One region of the Streptomyces sp. NPDC019890 genome, then DNA from elsewhere that is predicted to be linked to it. Evidence: riboswitches for the same ligand, from Rfam matches in the RefSeq annotation. Region 1 holds a riboswitch; each other region holds the start of a gene.
What was found. Region 1 has a riboswitch for cyclic di-AMP ahead of ACI2LP_RS19105 (NlpC/P60 family protein). Riboswitches for the same ligand answer to the same signal wherever they lie in the genome.
Positions count from the first base shown of each region.

Region 1 (2,191 bases):
CGCGTGGATCATCATGCCGTCGCCGATGTAAATGCCCACGTGGCTGATGTCGTCGTAGAAGAAGACCAGGTCGCCCGGGAGCAGGTCCTTCGTGGCCACGCGCGTACCGACCTTCACCTGGTCCCAGGTGGTGCGCGGCAGGTCCACACCCGCCGCCTTCCAGGCGGCCTGGGTCAGCCCCGAGCAGTCGTACGAGCTCGGGCCCGTCGCGCCCCAGACGTACGGCTTGCCCAGCTGGGCGCGGGCGAAGGACAGGACCTTGTCGGCCTTGGCCGTGGAGCTGCCGTCGGCGGTACCAGTGCCTGTGCCCGTACCGGTACCCGTACCGCTGCCCTGGTTCTGCTCCTGTTCCTTGCGCGCGGCCTCCGCCCTGGCGCGGGCCTCCGCCTCCGCCTTGGCCTTTGCCTCGGCCTTGCGGCGGGCCTCCGCCTCTTTCTTGCGCTCGATCTCGGCGAGCCGCGCCTTCTCCTCTGCGGTCAGCTTCGACAGCAAGGTGCGCGCCTCGGCGAGCTTCGCCTGAACCTCCTGCTTGCTCGTGCGCAGGGCCTTCTGGGAGGTCGTGAGCGACTCGAGCTGCTTCGTCGCCTCCGCCCGCTGCTTGGCGGCTTCCGCCCGCTCGGTCTCGTAGTCGGTGACAGCGCTGCGCTGACGGTCCGTCATCCGGCTCATCAACTGGGTCTGGTCGAAGTACGACTCCGGGCTGTCCGCGAACAGCAACGCGGCAGTCGGGGTGACCGCGCCGGTGCGGTACTGCGCGGCCGCGAAGGTGCCGAGCGCCCTGCGGGACTCGTTCAGCTTCTCCGTGCGCTTGGCGGCCTCGTCGAGCAGCGTGTCGACCTCGCGCCGCTTCTCGTCGGTGGATTCCTTGGCCTTGTTGTACTTCTCGGTCGCGGTGCCGGCCTGCCGGTACAGGTCGTCGACCTTCTTCTGCACCTCTTCGACGGAGGGCTTCGGCTCGGCGGGCGCCGCGTTGGCGCTCTGCGTCGACAACAGGGTGACGCCGGCGATGGCTGCCGTCGTGAGCCCGACGGCGGGCGAGGTCTTCGCGGTACGGCTGCGTTGTTTGCGATGCGACGCCAAGGCCGGCATCTCCTTCTTCCGTGGACCGCCTACCGGGTTAGCTGTCGGGTTCGGGCAGAACGGAAGGCGCCCTACGGACCGAATGAGACAGGTCCGATTCACCCCGGTTGTGCATGGTGGGTCCCCGGTTCCGAACTTCCTTGAGGGAAGCCCGAATTCGGCGCAGGCCGCCCGATTGGCGTGGATCGCCATGGGGGTACGGGCCGCCTGGTCGAGCACGCTAGCCAACTCGCGTGGCTACTGTGAAGCTTGATGTTCGATATGCCCGATACATTTTCGTGACCTTTTTTCAGCGCGTCGGGGATCGGGTGTCCGGGGTGTCTGTGTCATGACATGGCGAAGTGGCTCGATCGCGCAGGGTTGCCGGGCCGGATTCCCGTGCGGCATGCCAATGCGGCCGCGAGCTGTCAGTGCGGCGGCCTAGACTCGTAGAGCGATGAGCAGCCTCTTTGACGACAGCTTCCTGGCGGACCTCCAGCCCAGCTCGGAGCACCCTCCGCCACCGCCCGAGGACTCGGCCCCGGAGGAGATTCCGGACGATCTCTTCCAGGGCGCGTTCGACGTGCCCCCTGCGCGGGATCCGTACCACCGTGACGGCGCCCCGCGCACGGTCGTGGACCCCGCCGCCCTGCTGGACGGGCTGAACGAACAGCAGCGCGCCGCCGTCGTGCACACGGGCTCGCCGCTGCTCATCGTCGCCGGGGCCGGGTCCGGCAAGACCCGGGTGCTGACCCACCGGATCGCGTATCTGCTGGGAACCCGCAGCGTCCACCCCGGGCAGATACTGGCGATCACCTTCACCAACAAGGCCGCCGGCGAGATGAAGGAGCGTGTCGAGCAGCTCGTCGGCCCGCGCGCCAACGCCATGTGGGTGATGACCTTCCACAGTGCCTGTGTGCGCATCCTGCGCCGCGAGTCCAAGAGGCTCGGCTTCACCTCGTCGTTCTCGATCTACGACGCCGCGGACTCGAAGCGGCTGATGGCCCTGGTCTGCCGCGATCTGGATCTTGACCCCAAGAAGTTCCCGCCGAAGTCGTTCAGCGCCAAGATCTCGAACCTGAAGAACGAGCTGATCGACGAGGAGACCTTCGCCGACCAGGTTGGGGGTACC
Region 1 covers NZ_JBJDQK010000006.1:315,952-318,142, forward strand. Annotated here, with positions in the region: gene ACI2LP_RS19105 (NlpC/P60 family protein) at 1-1,089, opposite strand, end outside; cyclic di-AMP (ydaO/yuaA leader) riboswitch at 1,092-1,253, opposite strand; gene pcrA (DNA helicase PcrA) at 1,517-2,191, shown strand, end outside.

Region 2 (2,191 bases), on a different contig from region 1:
CGCCCGCTGGGACAAAAAAGGCCCCCAAGGCTCGCGGCAGCGGACAAAGGGGTACAAGGTCTACCAGCGGGTAACGGCCTGCGGCGGCAGGCGGGGGACGACAGACAGAACCCCGGCCCGGTGCGTACGGGGGAAAACGCACCGAGCCGGGGTGGCTGGGGGACGGGGGTCCGCCGCTTCCGGTGGGCCGCCGGGTCCACCGGAATCCGGGGTCCGGATGTCCGGTCCCGGACAACTGATGCAGAAGTCCGGGTGGGGCCGGCTCAGGTGGAGCTGCCGGCCCGGGACCTCGGGTCAGCTCAGGTGGAGCTGCTGGCCCGGGTAGATCACATTGGCGTCGCTGATGATGTCCTTGTTCAGGTCGAACAGCTTCGTCCAGCCGCCCTTGACCTTCTCGGCCTGCGCGATCTTGCTGAGCGTGTCGCCGGCCTTGACCTTGTACTCGCCGTCGCCCTTCTTGAAGCCCGTGGCCTTGGCGGCGGGCTTCGGAGCGGCCGGGCGCGCGGAGCGGGTGGTGGGGGCCTCGGCGCGCTTCGGGGCGGGCTTCGCCTGCTGCGCGGTGCCGGAGTCGGCGGAGCCGCCGTCGTACGCGGCGTTGGACAGACCCACGCCACAGTTCGGCCACGCGCCCTTGCCCTGGCCCGCGAGGACCTTCTCGGCGACGGCTATCTGCTGGTCCTTGGAGGCCAGGTCGGCGCGCGAGGCGTAGGCGGTGCCACCGTAGGCGGCCCAGGTGGAGTTGGTGAACTGCAGGCCGCCGTAGAAGCCGTTGCCGGTGTTGATGGACCAGTTGCCGCCGGACTCGCACTGGGCGACCTGGTCCCACTCGGCGGCGGTGGCGGCGGAGGCCGAGGTCGCGCCGAGCAGCGGGACGGCGAAGGCGGCACCGGTGACACCGGCGAGCGTGGCGATGCGAGTGGTCTTCGACGGGCGGCGGTGCTTGCCCTTGCTGGAAAACAGCATGGAACGTCTCCTCACCGACGCCTACGAGGTGAGCTGTCGGGTTCGGGCCTGTGAGTTGCCCGGTCGTGCGTCCTAGCGCGCGACTTCACCCCTAGCCGGTTGGTGACCACCTCTCAGTGGCCGGGGCCGGCGCTTACCTTGGGTCCCCCGCTCCTGCCTTCGGCGCTCTACGCGACGACTACTCCCCCCGACCGACGGCAGGATTCGGCGTGACGGTCAGTGGTGCCCGCGATGGCGAGCGGTCAGACCGTAGACACACCTCTCCCCGATGTTCAAAAGATGAACATCGGGGAGAAATCGCCCATCTCGCCTCTCCGGTAACACTCGTTTCCGCAGGTAGCGGGCGGAATGAGCGATTCCGCCCGACGAGTCATGCCAGTTGGGACAAAGAGACTCATGTCTCACTTGCGCAGACTCGGACATAAGCCCGCGAACTGCCGCTACTTCGCGCCCAGATCGAGGCTCTGGCCAGGAAGGATGAGGTCGGGGTCGTCGCCGACGGTCCCCCGGTTCGCCTCGTAGAGCGCGGTCCAGCCGCCGGAGAGCTTCTCCTTGTTGACGATCGCGGACAGGCTGTCGCCCGCCTGGACGGTGTACTCGCCCGACGGGACGTCCGAAGTGTCACTCTTGTCCGCTTCGGCGCGTGTTGGGCCGTCACTTCGCGAGGCATGACGTCCCGCTTCGCGCGTGTTGTCCGTATTGCCCGGCTCGGTCTCCTCCGGGGCGGACTCGCCGCGGTGCTTACCGCTTCCGCTGTCGACGCCCGCGTCCGCGCTCGGAGTGGCATCGGGCGTCGCCGGCTCCGTCGCGTCCGCGGACGGTTCGGCGGACGGCTCGGCAGAGGGCTCCGCGGCCTCGGACGGCTCGGTCGTCTTCGGCGACGCGTCGGGCGCGTCCGGCGCGTCCGGCGCCGCCGGGGCGCTCTGGCCGGGCAGGGGCAGGACGCCCGGGTCGACGCCGGTCGCGGCGCCGTCGTTCTTCAGCCCCGCGATCGCCGCACAGCCGGGCCAGGCCGCCGGGCCCTGCGCCTCCAGGACCTTCTCCGCAACCGCGATCTGCTGGGAGCGGCTGGCGAGGTCGGCGCGCGCCGCGTACGCGGTGCCGCCGAAGCTCTGCCAGGTCTCCTGCGAGAACTGCAGCCCGCCGTAGAAGCCGTTGCCGAGGTCGGCCATCCACATGCCGCCGCTCTCGCACTCCGCGACCCGGTCCCACATGGAGGCGTCGGCGG
Region 2 covers NZ_JBJDQK010000004.1:474,087-476,277, reverse strand. Annotated here, with positions in the region: gene ACI2LP_RS14440 (transglycosylase family protein) at 295-963, opposite strand; cyclic di-AMP (ydaO/yuaA leader) riboswitch at 967-1,138, opposite strand; gene ACI2LP_RS14435 (transglycosylase family protein) at 1,404-2,191, opposite strand, start outside.
Region 2: it holds a riboswitch for cyclic di-AMP, as region 1 does, so the genes downstream of both, ACI2LP_RS14440 (transglycosylase family protein) here and ACI2LP_RS19105 (NlpC/P60 family protein) in region 1, are expected to answer to the same signal.

Region 3 (2,191 bases), on a different contig from region 1:
CCGACGCCCTCGGTGAAGCTGTCACCGATAGCCGCGTACGACCCGAATGCGCCACTGTTCTTGTCTCTCGAATCGTCTGCCACGAGTCCATATCTTTCCCTTACGGGTGTGACCTACGCGACCGTAAGGAGGGGTTGACGAGGGGTGATCTATACCACCGGTCAAGTTTCCCCCAACCCGGAATACGCCGAATCCCCTCGCGCCGCTGGGGGATTCGGCGCGAGGGGATCGGCGGGACCGGTGGATCAGATCGAGACACCGTGCTGGCGCAGGTACGCCAGCGGGTCGATGTCCGAGCCGTAGCTCGGGCCGGTGCGGATCTCGAAGTGAAGGTGCGGACCGGTGGAGTTGCCGGTGGAGCCGGACAGACCGATCTGCTGGCCGCCGCTCACGCTCTGGCCGGCGGAGACGGCGAGCGAGGAGAGGTGGCCGTACTGCGAGTAGCTGCCGTCGCCGTGCTGGATGACGACCTCGTTGCCGTAAGCGCCGCCCCAGCCCGCGGAGACCACGGTGCCCGGACCGACGGCCTTGACGGTGGTGCCGGTGGAGGCGGCGAAGTCGACACCGGTGTGGTAGCCGCTGGACCACATGGAGCCGGCGAGGTGGTACGGAGTGATCACGGTCGCGCCGCTGACCGGGGCCGTGAAGCCGGAGCCGCTGGTCTGCGAGGCGCTCGCCGAGTCACCGGAGGAGGACTGCGCGGAGGCCTTCGAGGCGGAGGCCTGAGCGTCACCGGAGGAGGGCTTTGCCTTGCGCTCCGGGCGCGGCTTCGACTCGTGGTGGGCCTTCGCCTTCGACTTCCCGCCGAGGGTGAGCTTGAGGCCCGGGTGGATCAGCGAGGGGTCGTCGCCGACCTGCTTGCGGTTGTCCTCGTACAGCTTCTTCCAGCCGCCGCGGACATGGTGCTCGTCGGCGATCTTGGAGAGATAGTCACCGGCGACGACGCGGTAGGTGGTGGGGGCGGCCTGCTTCTTGGCGAGCGGGGCCGTGGCGGCGGTCGTCGGCACCTGCGGGGTGGCGGCGGTCACCGCCGTGTGGGAGGTCGCGGCGGGCGCGGTCTGGCCGGCCGCATGGGCGCCGGCGGCGCCCATCAGCGGAAGGGCGATGGCGGCGCCACCCGTACCGGCGGCGACGAATCCGCGGGTGATCGGGCTGGTCCTGGGACGGCGGTGCTTACCCTTTCCGGGCATGGCGCATTCCTCTCCGGCGCCTGCGAGGTGAGCTGTCGGGTTCGGGCTGGAGATGCCCGGTCGAGCAAAATGCACGACTTAACCCCGAGCCGTCCGGGATGTCCGGAATCGGCATACTTCTTGGGTCCCCCGCTCCTGCCACGCGTGGGTGGGTTTCGAATTCCGGGCGGCGGCAGGATTAGGCGGTCCGTCCGGATTGACGGTGACGCTAAACGAGCCGGATCAAAAGGAACAAGCCACTGCTTTCGCCGATCATGGGCCACTGCGGCATCAAGGGGAAATTTCCCGTCACCCTCCGTGGAACCGGGAACCGCAACTCTCCGGCCCGTAAGGGATTTCACGCCCCACACGCCGCCACGGACCGTCACGAATATGATCCTGCTCACGAGGCGTGCCCCATCTCCTTTGCAGACGGGGCACGTTATATCTAATCGTCCAATTCGGACAGAAGCGTCATTTAATGACGAGGGCTCTCACTTACGTCCACATTCCCGCCTTTTTGGCCGGAGGAATTCCACCGCCCTGCGTCCAGGGCCCGGGCCCTGCCGCGAGTCGCCTCAGCGGCGGCGCAGCCTGATCACGGTGGCGTCCAGGTCACCCTTCAGTCCGGTGTGCAGTCCGTGGTGCAGCAGCACGGACCCGCGGTGTACGGCGCCGGTGTCCACGCACGCGTAGCCGGCCGCCGGGTCGATGCCGCGCAGCCGCAGCCGCGGCGGCTGCTCTCCGTAGTGCTGCGCCTGCAGCCAGGCGAGTACGACGGTCTCGCAGCCGCGGACGTACTGCACGGCGCTGAGCCCGCCTTCGGGCGCCCGGAGCCGGTACAGCTCGCCGTGCTGGACCAGCGGCCGGATCTGCTTGTAGAGCTCCACCCAGCCGCGTGCCTCGGCGAGCTCCTCCTCGCTCCACGCGGTGAGGTCGCCGCCGACCCCGAGCACACCGGCCATCGCGCTGACGAAGCGGAGGCGCAGCGTGCTGACGCGGCCGTTGAGCTGGACATTGGG
Region 3 covers NZ_JBJDQK010000011.1:6,984-9,174, reverse strand. Annotated here, with positions in the region: gene ACI2LP_RS26550 (SGNH/GDSL hydrolase family protein) at 1-83, opposite strand, end outside; gene ACI2LP_RS26545 (peptidoglycan DD-metalloendopeptidase family protein) at 246-1,190, opposite strand; cyclic di-AMP (ydaO/yuaA leader) riboswitch at 1,195-1,351, opposite strand; gene ACI2LP_RS26540 (alpha-galactosidase) at 1,748-2,191, opposite strand, start outside.
Region 3: it holds a riboswitch for cyclic di-AMP, as region 1 does, so the genes downstream of both, ACI2LP_RS26545 (peptidoglycan DD-metalloendopeptidase family protein) here and ACI2LP_RS19105 (NlpC/P60 family protein) in region 1, are expected to answer to the same signal.

Region 4 (2,191 bases), on a different contig from region 1:
GCAGACGCAGCTGCTGATCGGCCGCATCGGTGCGGACCGGCACGACCGCGTGTGGCCCGCGCAGGTGCTCGGCGCGTACTGCCTGGGCGGCACCCTCACCTCCCGCCTCGACCGCGTGCTGCGTGAGGAGAAGGGCTACACCTACGGCGTACGCGCCTTCGGCCAGGTGCTGCGCTCCGCCCCCGACGGGTCGGGCGCCGCGATGCTCGCCATCAGCGGCTCGGTGGACACCCCGAACACCGGACCGGCGCTGGACGACCTCTGGAAGGTGCTGCGTACGCTCGCGGCCGAGGGGCTGACCGACGCCGAGCGGGATGTCGCCGTGCAGAACCTGGTGGGTGTCGCCCCGCTGAAGTTCGAGACGGCCGCCTCCGTCGCGGGCACGCTCGCCGACCAGGTCGAGCAGTTCCTCCCGGACGACTACCAGGCGCAGTTGTACGTCCGGCTGGCCGAGACGGGCACTGTCGAGGCGACGGCGGCTGCCGTCAGCGCCTTCCCGGTGGACCGTCTTGTCACGGTGCTCGTCGGCGACGCCGACGAGATCGAGGAGCCGGTGCGGGCGCTGGGCATCGGTGAAGTGAGTGTTGTCACAGGCTGATTGAGAAAGCCGGTGCTCCTCGGCCGGCAAACAACTCCTTACAAACAAGCGGAACCCCGGCATCCAGAGTGGAGCCGGGGTTCCGTGTTATGTCCGCTTTGTTGGAGAGGCTGCGTGTCTGCCCTGTGGGATGCGCTACAAAAAAGCCTGTCTGTTTGGTGATTGAAAGTGGCCCGGCCTAGCGTCGGTCCGGCTGTCCGCCAGAAGCCCGCCGCATCCGCGGCATCGGACAGTCATCGCCGAGTCCCCGTCAGGCGCGAGCCTGGGGAGCCGGGGACCCATGTCCCTGGGGTGAATCGGACGCCTTCGCACCCGTGCGGAGGGGCCCGTAGGAGACCTTCCTGCTCCGAACCCGTCAGCTAACCCGGTAGGCGAGAAGGAAGGAAAGGATCAGCCACTACATGGCGTTCACCCGTGCCACCGGGAAGCACCGTGCCCCGAGCCGCCTGTCGCGACGCAGCGCGAACATGGCGGGTGCCGCGGCCCTCGCCACGACCGGCGTCATCGGAACCCTCGCTTCCCCGGCGCTCGCCGCCAACACGAGCACGACCGCGGTCGAGGACACCGGCCTGACCCCGGTGGTGACCGCCGAGACCCTCGCGGACCAGATCGCCGACCAGGCCGCCGCCCAGGAGCAGGAGGCCGCCAGGGCGAAGGCCGCGGCCGAGGCGAAGCACAAGGCCGAGGTCCGTGCCAAGGAAGCCCGCGAGGCCAGGGAGCGCGCCGCCCGCGACGCCGAGCGCAAGCGCCTCAACTCCTTCGTGGCCCCGATCTCCGGCTCGTACATCTCCACCGGCTACAAGGCCGGCGGCGCCATCTGGTCCTCCGGCAGCCACACGGGCATCGACTTCCATGCGGCGTCCGGCACCACCGTGCACGCGGTCGGCTCCGGCACCGTCGTCGAGGCCGGCTGGGGCGGCGCGTACGGCAACAACGTCGTGATCAAGATGAAGGACGGCTCGTACACGCAGTACGGCCACCTCTCGTCGATCAGCGTCTCGGTCGGCCAGAGCGTCACCCCGGGCGAGCGGATCGGCCTCTCCGGCGCGACCGGCAACACCACCGGGCCGCACCTGCACTTCGAGGCCCGCACCAGCCCCGAGTACGGCTCCGACATCAACCCGGTCGCGTACCTGCGTGCACACGGTGTGAACGTCTGAGCGGACAGCTCGTACAGCTCGTGGAGAAGGCCCCGGCGTGCCGCCGGGGCCTTCTGCCTTTGAGGCACTGGCCAAAAGATATCCATGGATTCCGGAGAGCCTTCGGAAAATCGTGCTCGCTGCAATAGAGTCGACCGAACAGACGTCAATCGGCTGCGTTTCGCGCGGATTAAAGCGGAGGTTCGGTCATGCGCATTCCCGCGCACTCGGTATGCACGGCGATCCGCGACGACATCGTCTCCGGTGTATTCGAGCGGGGCAGTCGGCTGACCGAGGAGCAGCTGGCGCGCCGCTACGGCGTCTCACGTGTCCCGGTGCGCGAGGCCCTGCGCACCCTGGAGTCCGAGGGTTTCGTCACCACCCGCCGGCACGCCGGTGCCTGCGTCGCCGAGCCCACCGAGCAGGAGGCCGCCGACCTGCTGGAGATCAGGAT
Region 4 covers NZ_JBJDQK010000013.1:153,112-155,302, reverse strand. Annotated here, with positions in the region: gene ACI2LP_RS29305 (M16 family metallopeptidase) at 1-598, shown strand, start outside; cyclic di-AMP (ydaO/yuaA leader) riboswitch at 826-987, shown strand; gene ACI2LP_RS29300 (M23 family metallopeptidase) at 1,000-1,758, shown strand; gene ACI2LP_RS29295 (GntR family transcriptional regulator) at 1,947-2,191, shown strand, end outside.
Region 4: it holds a riboswitch for cyclic di-AMP, as region 1 does, so the genes downstream of both, ACI2LP_RS29300 (M23 family metallopeptidase) here and ACI2LP_RS19105 (NlpC/P60 family protein) in region 1, are expected to answer to the same signal.